2 regions of the Variovorax sp. FW305-3-2-15-B-LB1 genome follow, and region 1 is predicted to be linked to the other one. Evidence: riboswitches for the same ligand, from Rfam matches in the RefSeq annotation. Region 1 holds a riboswitch; the other holds the start of a gene.
The links. A riboswitch is a leader RNA that binds a small molecule or an ion and turns the genes downstream of it on or off. The one in region 1 is predicted to bind S-adenosylhomocysteine.
Positions count from the first base shown of each region.

Region 1 (5,506 bases):
TGAGGCAGGCCGCTCAGCGGCGCTTGCGCGGCGGCACGATCACCCGCTTGCGCGCAGGGGCCGGCGCACGCACGCGCGACGTCGGCGCCTCGGGCAACAGTGCGGGCTGCAGATCTTCCGCCGCCACGGCCTGGCCGCCGCAGCGCATGCCCTCGCGGTCGATGACCGACAGCGCCACCTGCTTGATGCCCATGCTCGTGAGACCGATGCGGTCGGCCGCGGCGCGGCTCAGGTCGATGATGCGGCCCGGCGTGAAGGGCCCGCGGTCGTTGACGCGCACCAGCACCTCGCTGCCGTTGACCAGGCTGCGCACGCACACGCGCGTGTTGAAGGGCAGCGTCTTGTGGGCCGCCGTCATGGCGCCCATGTCGAAGCGCTCGCCGTTGGCGGTCTTGCGCTGGTGGAACTGGATGCCGTACCACGACGCGCCACCACGCTCGAAGATCTCGCGCGGCTCATCGCCGGGCACGCCGTCGTCCAGCGATTCGCCGGTGCCGGACACCGCGAGGTCGTAGCGCACCGACGGCACGGCCGAGCGCGGCGCGGCGCCGGGCGGCACGGCCAGGCCGCGTCCCAGCGGCTGCAGCCGCTTGCCGGACGCCGCCGGCGCGGCGGTGGTGTCCGCGTCTTTCTCCTGCGTGGCAGGCGGCATGGTGCACCCTGCGAGCACGCAGGAGACCGCGACGGCGACCGCGCGCAGCCCTCTCAATCCAGGCGCTCCAGAATCGCCAGCGTGGCCGCCGACTGGTTCATCGTGTAGAAGTGGATCGCGGGTGCGCCGCCCGCTTGCAGGCGCGCGCACAGGTCGGTCACCACGTCCAGGCCGAAGGCCTTGATGGAGGCCGTGTCGTCGCCGAAGCCCTGCAGCCGCAGGCGGATCCAGCGCGGAATCTCGGCGCCGCAGGCGTCCGAGAAGCGCATGAGCTGCGTCGAGCTCGTGATGGGCATGATGCCCGGCACGATGGGCGTGTCGAGCCCCAGCTTGCGCGCGTCGTCGACAAAGCGGAAGTAGGCCTCGGGGCTGAAGAAATACTGCGTGATGGCCGAGTCGGCCCCCGCCTTCACCTTGGTCGCGAAGGCCTGCAGGTCGGCTTCGGGCGAGCGCGCCTGCGGATGGATCTCGGGGTAGCAGGCCACCTCGATGTGGAAGTCGCGGCCGGTCTCCTCGCGGATGAAGGCGACGAGGTCGCTCGCGTACTGGAACTCGCCGCCGATGCCGTAGCCGCTGGGCAGGTCGCCACGCAGCGCGACCAGGCGCTTCACGCCCATGGCCTTCAGCTCGGCCAGCTGCTCGCGCACGGTCGCGCGCGTGGCGCCGATGCACGAGAAGTGGCTGGCGGCGTCCACGCCCTCGGCCAGGATCTCCTGCACCGCACCGAAAGTGCCCTGGTGCGTGGAGCCGCCCGCGCCGTAAGTGACCGAGCAGAACTGCGGCTTGCGCACATAGAGCTGCTGGCGCACGGCGCGCAGCTTGACCGCGCCTTCGGGCGTCTTGGTCGGGAAGAATTCGAAACTCAGCGGAAGGCGCACCTGCGTCTCCTTAGGAACCGTCGCCCGCCTTGGCAGCAGCACGAACGGCGTGAATGAAAAACTCGCGGTTGCCGTCGCCCCCGGCGATCGGGCTGTCGAACCAGCGCAGCACCTTCAGCTCGAGCGCCGCGCAGGCGTCGTGCAGGCGCTTCTCGACCACAGCGTACATCGCCTCGTCGCGCACGATGCCGCCCTTGCCGACCTGGCCGGGCTGCAGCTCGAACTGCGGCTTGACCAGCATCAGCAACTGGCCGTCGTCGGCCAGGAACTGCACCACGGCCGGCAGCACCAGCGTGAGCGAGATGAAGGACAGGTCGCCGACGATGAGGTCGAAGCGCGGCTCGGCCGGGGCTTCGGCAACTTCGAGCGCCTCGCCCACCTCGTCGTCCTCGCCATCGTCCACCTGCAGATCGGCCGGCGACAGCGCCCGCGCATTGACGCCTTCGATGGCGACCACGCGCTCGTCCTCGCGCATGCGCGCATGCAGCTGCCCGTGACCGACGTCGACGCCCACCACCTTGGCGGCGCCGTGCTGCAGCAGGCAATCGGTGAAGCCGCCGGTCGACTGGCCGACGTCCAGGCAGAGCTTGCCGGTCGGGTCCACGCCGCTGGTCTTCAGCGCACCTTCGAGCTTGAGGCCGCCGCGCGACACGTAGCGTGCCTCGGCGGCGTCGGCGAGCTCGAGCTCGGCCGACTCGGGCACTTCATCCTTGTTCTTGGCGACGTTGCGCCACGCGTCGCCCGTGCCCGCGTCGCGCCAGCGCATGCCGCCGGCGATGAGCCGGACCGCTTGCGAACGCGACGCGGCCAGGCCGCGCTCCACCAACAGTTGATCGGCGCGCACGCGGATCAATAGCGGTAGGTGTCCGGCTTGTAAGGGCCGTTCTTGCTCACGCCGATGTAGGCGGCCTGGGAGTCGGTCAGCTCGGTGAGCATGGCGCCGACCTTCTTCAGGTGCAGGCGCGCGACCTTCTCGTCCAGGTGCTTGGGCAGCACGTAGACCTTGCCGGCCTGGTAGGCGTCGGGCTTGGTGAACAGCTCGATCTGGGCGATGGTCTGGTTCGCGAACGACGACGACATCACGAAGCTCGGGTGGCCCGTGCCGCAGCCCAGGTTCACGAGGCGGCCCTTGGCCAGCAGGATGATCTTCTTGCCATCGGGGAAGGTGATGTGGTCCACCTGCGGCTTGATCTCTTCCCACTCGTACTTCTCGATCGACGCGACGTCGATCTCGTTGTCGAAGTGGCCGATGTTGCAGACGATGGCCTGATCCTTCATGGCGGCCATGTGCTCGTGGCGGATCACGTCGCGGTTGCCGGTGGTGGTCACGAAGATGTCGGCCTTGTCGGCGGCGTACTCCATGGTCACGACCTTGTAGCCTTCCATGGCGGCCTGCAGGGCGTTGATCGGATCGATTTCAGTCACCCACACCTGGGCCGACAGTGCACGCAGGGCCTGGGCCGAGCCCTTGCCCACGTCGCCGTAGCCGGCCACGCAGGCCACCTTGCCGGCGATCATCACGTCGGTCGCGCGCTTGATGCCGTCGACCAGCGATTCGCGGCAGCCGTAGAGGTTGTCGAACTTGCTCTTGGTGACCGAGTCGTTCACGTTGATGGCGCGGAACAGCAGCGTGCCCTTGGCGCTCATCTCGTTCAGGCGGTGCACGCCGGTGGTGGTCTCTTCGGTCACGCCGATGATCTCGGCCGACTTGCGGGTGTACCAGGTGTCGTCCACGGCCAGCTTGGCCTTGATGGCGGCGTACAGAATGCGTTCTTCTTCGCTGGTCGGGTTGGCGAGCACGCCCAGGTCTTTTTCAGCGCGCTGGCCCAGGTGCATGAGCAGCGTGGCGTCGCCGCCGTCGTCCAGGATCATGTTCGGGCCTTCGCCCTTCGAGCCCTTGGGGCCGAAGTCGAAGATGGCGTGGGTGTAGTCCCAGTAGTCCTTCAGCGACTCGCCCTTGATGGCGAACACCGGCGTGCCGGCGGCGGCGATGGCGGCGGCGGCGTGGTCCTGCGTCGAGAAGATGTTGCACGAGGCCCAGCGCACTTCGGCGCCCAGGGCTTGCAGCGTCTCGATCAGCACGGCCGTCTGGATGGTCATGTGCAGCGAGCCCGTGATGCGCGCGCCCTTCAGGGCCTGGCCCTTCGAGAACTCTTCACGGATGGCCATCAGGCCGGGCATCTCGGTTTCGGCGATCTTGATTTCCTTGCGGCCCCAGGCGGCAAGGGACAGGTCGGCAATCGCCTGGTCGGCGGTCGAGACGGGGGTGGGCTTGAGTACAGCGCTCATGTGAACTCCAAAACTGGTTTGAAAGATGCCACTGCGTACGGGGAAGAAAGACTCACCGCGAGAACAGCGGGTGAGCGTGGTTGCGATGTGGTCCGAGCCTCACGCCTGACGGCGCTGCAACGCTCCTCGGAGCGCCGGATTGTAGTCGCGGCCGCCCGGCCCGCCAATCGACCGGGGCATCCCACATCACGGAAAGCGCGGGCGCCCGCCAGGCCGGGCCGTGCGGCGCGGGCCACCCCGGGAAACTCCGCAGGCAAATCCGCGCTTGGAGCGCCCTGAGCCGCGCCGGCCCGGCGTATCGTGGCGGCGGGCCCCGGCCGCCCGGCCGCTGCCTGCATCCACCCGTTCGATTGTTTTCATCACCCGACACAGGAGATTCCGCACCATGGCCACTGCCAAGAAAGCCGCCGCGAAAAAAACCACCGCCAGCAGCGCCGGCGCGAAGCAGGCGGCGCCGTCCGCCGCGGACATGCTCGATCCGATGAAGAACCTCAAGGGCATGGCCGAGCGCCTGCAGAACCTGAACCTGACCGGCGGCGCCGGCAAGCTGCTCGACAGCGGCCGCAAGGACCTGCAGGCGCTGATGCAGGCCAACGAAAAGTCCTACCAGGGCCTGCAGACCGTGGTGCAGCGACAGACCGAAATGATCAAGACGGCCATCGCCGAATGGCAGACCGCCGCCAAGGCGATGCCGGGCAAGGACCCGAAGGAAAACCTCGCCAAGCTCGACGAGCTGGGCCGCCAATCGTTCCAGCGCGCCGTCGACGACATCAAGGAACTGGCCACCCTGGCCGCCAAGTCGCAGGCCGACGCCTTCGACGTGGTGCGCCAGCGCATCCAGGCCAACGTGGACGAGGTCACGAAGCTGCTGCAGCGCAAGTAACAAGAAGAAAAGAAAGGCCCGCATGACCGCCGTCGCGCCCCGCACCGAACGGCGCACCCGCGCCAACGGCATCGAACTGGCCTGGGACAGCTTCGGCGACCCCGAGGCGCCGCCGCTGTTGCTGGTCATGGGCCTCGGCGCCCAGATGGTCGCGTGGGACGACGCGTTCTGCGCCGGCCTGGCGCAGGCCGGCGGCCACCATGTGATCCGCTTCGACAACCGCGACATCGGCCACTCCACCCACCTGCCGCACGCCGGCGTGCCCGACATCCAGGCGCTGATGCTGCAGGCCATGGCCGGGCGCCCGCTGCAGGTGCCCTACACGCTGCGCGACATGGCCGACGACTGCGCCGGCCTGCTCGACGCACTGGGCATCGCGCGCGCCCACGTCGTGGGCGCGTCGATGGGCGGCGCCATCGGGCAGGAGATGGCCATCCACCATCCGGGGCGGATGCGCTCGCTCACCAGCATCATGTCGAGCACCGGCGACCCGGCCCTGCCGCCGCCCACGCCCGAGGCGCTGGCGGTGCTGTTCGCGCCCGCGCCGACCAGCTTCGAGGCCTACCTGCCGCACCACGCCAAGCTGTGGCGCGTGCTGCGCGGCCCCGACGCCTTTCCGCTCGACGAGGCGCGCGACGCCGAACGTGCGCAGCTCGCATTTCTGCGCGGCCTCAACCCAGGCGGCGTGGCGCGCCAGCTGGCAGCCGTGTTCGCGTCGGGCAACCGCAAGCCGGCGCTGCGCGCGGTGCAGGTGCCTACGCTGGTGATCCACGGCGACGTCGACCCGCTGGTGCCCGTGGCCTG
Region 1 covers NZ_JBYSZY010000067.1:715-6,220, forward strand. The annotation lists partial or broken gene AC3WQR_RS27770 (23S rRNA (adenine(2030)-N(6))-methyltransferase RlmJ) at 1-3, shown strand, start outside; gene AC3WQR_RS27775 (septal ring lytic transglycosylase RlpA family protein) at 14-652, opposite strand; gene metF (methylenetetrahydrofolate reductase [NAD(P)H]) at 706-1,530, opposite strand; gene AC3WQR_RS27785 (TlyA family RNA methyltransferase) at 1,541-2,374, opposite strand; gene ahcY (adenosylhomocysteinase) at 2,380-3,819, opposite strand; S-adenosyl-L-homocysteine riboswitch at 3,885-3,953, opposite strand; gene phaP (TIGR01841 family phasin) at 4,205-4,702, shown strand; gene AC3WQR_RS27800 (alpha/beta fold hydrolase) at 4,725-5,506, shown strand, end outside.

Region 2 (5,506 bases), on a different contig from region 1:
GGCCTCGCGCGCCTCGGGCGTGAGCGAGATCATCGACACCTTGGTGGCCGTCTGGCCCACCGACACGGCGGCCAGCACGGCCAGCAGCAGCACCACGACCCAGTCGCCAATGCCGGCGCCACTGCGCGGGCCGTCTGCAGCGACCGCCGCGGGCGCTGCGCGCAGGCGGCGCACGCCCGCCGCGATCCAGCCGAACAGCACCTGCCAGCCCACGGCCGCCGTCATCGCGAGCAGCGGGAACGAGGCCATGAGGTAGCGCGGGTAGCGCGAGGTCACGACCCACACGGCCACCGAGTACAGGCAGAACCAGCCCGCCGCGCGCACGGCGGCGGAGCGCTTCCACCACACGCTGAAGGGCGCGAGGAACACCGACCAGATCAGCGCGTTGGGCATCTCGGCGTGGTCGCGCACGTCGGCCACCTGCTGCACGTAGTCGGCCGGCACCCATTCGGTGAAGCCGAACACGCGCGCGCCGATCGGATTGAAGGGGTCGCCCGTCATGATCGCGTTGCGTGCGTACCAGTAGATGCACGGGATCAGGAAGCACAGCAGCGCGGGCGCCCAGGCCCGCCACACGCGACGCTCGTGGCGCACCACGAACACCGCCACCAGCGGCAGGAAGATCAGCGCCTGGTACTTGGAGCCCGCCGCCACGCCGAGGCAGAACGCCGCCAGGCAGAGCCAGCGCGAGCCGTCGCGCAGCGGCTCGGATTCGCGCCACCACCACAGCGCCACGCAGGCGGTCAGCACGAACAGCGCCACGCCCATGTCGATCAGCGCGTTGGCGTAGTCGCCCATGCCCAGCCAGATGGCCGCGCCGATGCAGGCGGTGAGCCGGTTGGCATGCAGGATGCCCAGGCGGAAGATCATCAGCACCGACAGCGCGCCCGCCAGGGCGTTGAGGAAGTGCGGCAGCACGTCGTCGCCCACCTGCAGCGCGGCGGCGTACAGCAGGTTGTAGTTGTACGGGAACCAGGGGTAGCGCAGCCAGTCGTGGATGCCCAGCGTGCCCTGCTGCGCCACGAGGCGTGCATACGGCAGGTGGTACATCAGCTCGTCGAAGGCGGCCGGCGGCGCGAGCGGCGCCACCAGCGCGGGCAGCGCGACCAGCGCCAGCGCGATGGCGGCGATGCGTTCGAAGCGGGTCCACGGCGCAGTGGGGGGCGCGGCCGCGCGCAATGCGCGGATGTCGGCGCGCCAGCCGCGCCACTGCCACGCGGCGGCCACGACACCCGCGCCGATCAGGCCCAGCGTGGCCTCGCGGCGGAAGAGCCCGAAGATGGCCAGCGCCTGGAAGGCACAGATGTAAAGGCCGACGCCGAGCGCGGCCGACATGGCCGCCTCGAGCCAGGCGTCGCGGCGCGAGGGCGGGCGCAAGCGCGCGAGCACCGCGCGGCCGGCACCCCAGCAGGCAATCACGAAGATCGCGAACTGGGCGTAGTGCGCGGCGGCAAAGATCAGCTTCTGAATATCAACTCCCGTGGCCGGTCACTCCGGTCGCGCCGACCGGCCGGCAGGTTCAAAGGTTCGGCGCCAGCAGGCGCTCGAGCTCCGCTTCGCTCGTGCGGCGCCGCGCGGCCTGGTCCTGCAACTGGTCGTGCCCGATCTTGCCGACGTTGAAGTACGTCGCATCGGGGTGCCCGAGGTAGAAGCCGCTCACGCTGGCGGCGGGCATCATAGCGAGGCTCTCCGTCAGGGTCATGCCAATGTCCGCGCAGTTCAGAAGGTCGAACATCGGGCCCTTCACGCTGTGGTCGGGGCAGGCCGGGTAGCCGGGCGCGGGGCGGATGCCGCGGTACTTCTCGGCAATCATGTCGTCGTTGCTCAGGCCCTCGTGGGGCGCGTAGCCCCACAGGTCGGTGCGCACGCGGTGGTGCATGGCTTCGGCAAAGGCCTCGGCCAGCCGGTCGGCCAGGGCCTTGAGCATGATGGCCGAGTAGTCGTCGAGGTCGTCCATGAAGAACTTCTCTTTCTTCTCGACACCCAGGCCGGCCGTGACGGCGAACACGCCGACGTAGTCCTTCACGCCGCTGTCCTTGGGCGCGACGAAGTCGGCCAGGCAGCGGCTGGGGCGCATCACGCCGTCGATCATCTGCTTCTCGGTCTGCTGGCGCATGCCGTACCAGGTGAGTGCGACTTCGCTGCGCGTCTCGTCGGTGTACAGCTCGATGTCGTCGTCGTTCACGGTGTTGGCGGGCCAGAAGCCGACCACGCCGCTGGCGCTGAGCCAGCGCCCTTCGATGAGGCGCTTGAGCATGCGCTGGCCGTCGGCGTACACGCGCACGGCCTCGGTGCCGACGATCTCGTCCTTCAGGATGGCGGGGAACGGGCCGGCCAGGTCCCAGGTCTGGAAGAACGGGCCCCAGTCGATGTACTTGGCCAGCTCGGTGAGGTCGAAGTTCTTGAACACGCGCCGGCCGATGAACTTGGGCACCGTGGGCACGAAGTTCGCGAAGTCGACGGGCGTCTTGTTGGCGCGCGCCTTGGCCAGCGGCCACATCGGCACCTGCTTCTTGTTGGCGTGCTGCGTGCGCACCTTCTCGTAGTCGGCGTTGATCTCGTCGATGTACGCGGTGGCCTGGTCGGAGAGCAGGCTCTGCGCCACGCTCACGCTGCGCGAGGCATCGGGCACGTAGACCACGGGGCCTTCGTAGTGCGGCGCTATCTTCACGGCCGTGTGCACGCGGCTGGTGGTGGCGCCGCCGATGAGCAGCGGGATCTTCTTGATGCGGAAGTGGTCGTCCTTCTGCATCTCGCCGGCCACGTACTGCATCTCTTCGAGGCTGGGCGTGATGAGGCCCGACAGGCCCACGATGTCCGCGCCCTCGACCTTGGCCTTCGCCAGAATTTCGTGGCACGGGACCATCACGCCCATGTTCACCACTTCGAAGTTGTTGCACTGGAGCACGACGGTGACGATGTTCTTGCCGATGTCGTGCACGTCGCCCTTCACGGTGGCGATGATGATCTTGCCCTTGGTGCGCACGTCGCGGCCCGCGGCCTCGTCCTGGCGCTTTTCTTCCTCGATGTACGGAATGAGGTGGGCCACGGCCGACTTCATCACGCGCGCCGACTTCACCACCTGCGGCAGGAACATCTTGCCCTGGCCGAACAGGTCGCCCACGATGTTCATGCCGTCCATCAGCGGGCCTTCGATCACGTGCAGCGGACGCCCGCCCTTGGCGAGGATCTGCTGGTAGGCCTCTTCGGTGTCCTCGACGATGAAGTCGGTGATGCCGTGCACCATCGCGTGCGACAGGCGCTGGTTGACGTGCACCGGGTGCTCGGGCGTGCCGCGCCATTCGAGCTTCTTGCTGTCGTCCTTGGCGCCGCTCTTGGCGGTCTCGGCCACTTCGACCAGGCGTTCCCCGGCGTCGGAGCGGCGGTTGAGCACCACGTCTTCCACGCGCTCGCGCAGCGTGGGTTCCAGGTCGTCGTACACGCCGACCATGCCGGCGTTGACGATGCCCATGTCCATGCCCGCCTGGATCGCGTGGTACAGGAACACGGTGTGGATGGCCTCGCGCACCGGGTCGTTGCCGCGGAAGCTGAAGCTCACGTTGCTCACGCCGCCCGACACCTTGGCGCCGGGCAGGTTCTGCTTGATCCAGCGCACGGCGTTGATGAAGTCGACGGCGTAGTTGTCGTGCTCCTCGATGCCGGTAGCGATGGCGAAGATGTTCGGGTCGAAGATGATGTCTTCGGGCGGAAAGCCCACCTCGTCGACCAGCACGCGGTAGGCGCGCTCGCAGATCTCGATCTTGCGTGCGTAGGTGTCGGCCTGGCCCTTCTCGTCGAAGGCCATGACCACAGCGGCGGCGCCGTAGCGCTTGACCAGCTTGGCCTCGTGCTTGAACTTGTCGACGCCCTCCTTCATGGAGATCGAGTTGACGATGCCCTTGCCCTGGATGCAGCGCAGGCCGGCCTCGATGACCTCCCACTTGGAGCTGTCGACCATCACCGGCACGCGCGCGATGTCGGGCTCGCTGGCGATGAGGTTCAGGAAACGCACCATGGCGGCCTTGCTGTCGAGCATGGCCTCGTCCATGTTGATGTCGATCACCTGCGCGCCGTTCTCCACCTGCTGGCGCGCGACGGCCAGGGCGTCCTCGAACTGGCCGTTCAGGATCATGCGCGCGAAGGCCTTGGAGCCGGTGACGTTGGTGCGCTCGCCGATGTTGACGAACAGCGAGCCTTCGCCGATGGCGACCGGCTCGAGGCCGGACAGCTTCATGGGAGGGGGAGCGACGGGAGCGGAAACGGATGCGGGAATCTGGGACATGGCCTCACCTGCGGAAGAGTCGGACAGGCGAGCGTCGTTGTCGCCCCAAGCCTGACGATTCGCCTCTGTGGCGAACCGCTGCAACGCTCCTTGGGAAGTCGCGCATTTTAGGTCGATTCGATTGCGCCCTGGGAAAACCCCAGTTTTCATTCCTGCACGTGTCAACAGAATGCGCCCACCGTTTCTGAACGAACGTTCGTGTTTTTAACCAAACGTAAGGGAGTTCGCCGATGGCCAGGAAGTGGAATGTCCGGTTGCAGCATGCAGCCACCCCGATGCGCGCCGTGGCCTTGAGCTGCTGCCTCCTGGCCGCCGCGGCCCTCGCGGTTCATGCGCCACCGGCGCGTGCCGCCGCCGGCGACAGCGCCACGCGCGTCGAGGCCCGCGTCACCTCCGACACGGCGAAGACGAAGTACCCGATCGTGCTGGTCCACGGCCTGCTGGGCTTCGACAACCTGCTGGGCGTCGACTACTTCTACGACATCCCCGGCAGGCTGGCCGCGGCGGGCGCCAAGGTGTACGTGGCGCAGGTGTCGGGCACCAACACCTCCGAGATCCGCGGCGAGCAGCTGCTGCAGGAGCTCAAGACCATCCGCGCGCTGGAGCAGAACCCCACGCTCAAGTTCAACCTCATCGGCCATTCGCAGGGCTCGCCCACGGTGCGCTACGTGGCGGCGGTGGCGCCCGACATGGTGGCCTCGGTCACGTCGGTGGGCGGCGCCAACGGCGGCTCGAAGGTGGCCGACCTGCTGGCCAAGCTGCCCGAAGGCGGCATCGGCCAGACCCTGGTGGTGAAGGCCGTCGGCCTGCTGACGGGGCTGATCGGCTTTCTCTCGGGCAAGGACCCGAGCCAGCTGCCCGAGGTGCCGCTGAACGCGCTGGCCTCGCTGACCACGGCGGGCGGCGCGGCCTTCGACGCCAAGTTCCCGCAGGGGCGCCCCGCGCCGGGCTCGTCGTGCGACGTGAAGAGCGGTGCGGCCGTGGCCAACGGCGTGCGCTACTACTCGTGGTCGGGCGTGTCGACCAGCTTCAACCTGTTCGACCCGAGCGACACGGCGCTGTCGACGCTGGGCAGCCTGTTCTTCTTCGGCGAGCCCAACGACGGCCTGCTCGCGGTCTGCACCACGCGCCTGGGCACCCACCTGGGCGACTACCGCCAGAACCACCTGGACGAGGTGAACCAGGCCTTCGGCAACACCTACGGCAGCCAGTTCCCGTACTACG
Region 2 covers NZ_JBYSZY010000016.1:113,502-119,007, forward strand. The annotation lists gene AC3WQR_RS13015 (ArnT family glycosyltransferase) at 1-1,419, opposite strand, end outside; gene metH (methionine synthase) at 1,520-4,282, opposite strand; S-adenosyl-L-homocysteine riboswitch at 4,305-4,380, opposite strand; gene AC3WQR_RS13025 (esterase/lipase family protein) at 4,513-5,506, shown strand, end outside.
Region 2: it holds a riboswitch for S-adenosylhomocysteine, as region 1 does, so the genes downstream of both, metH (methionine synthase) here and ahcY (adenosylhomocysteinase) in region 1, are expected to answer to the same signal.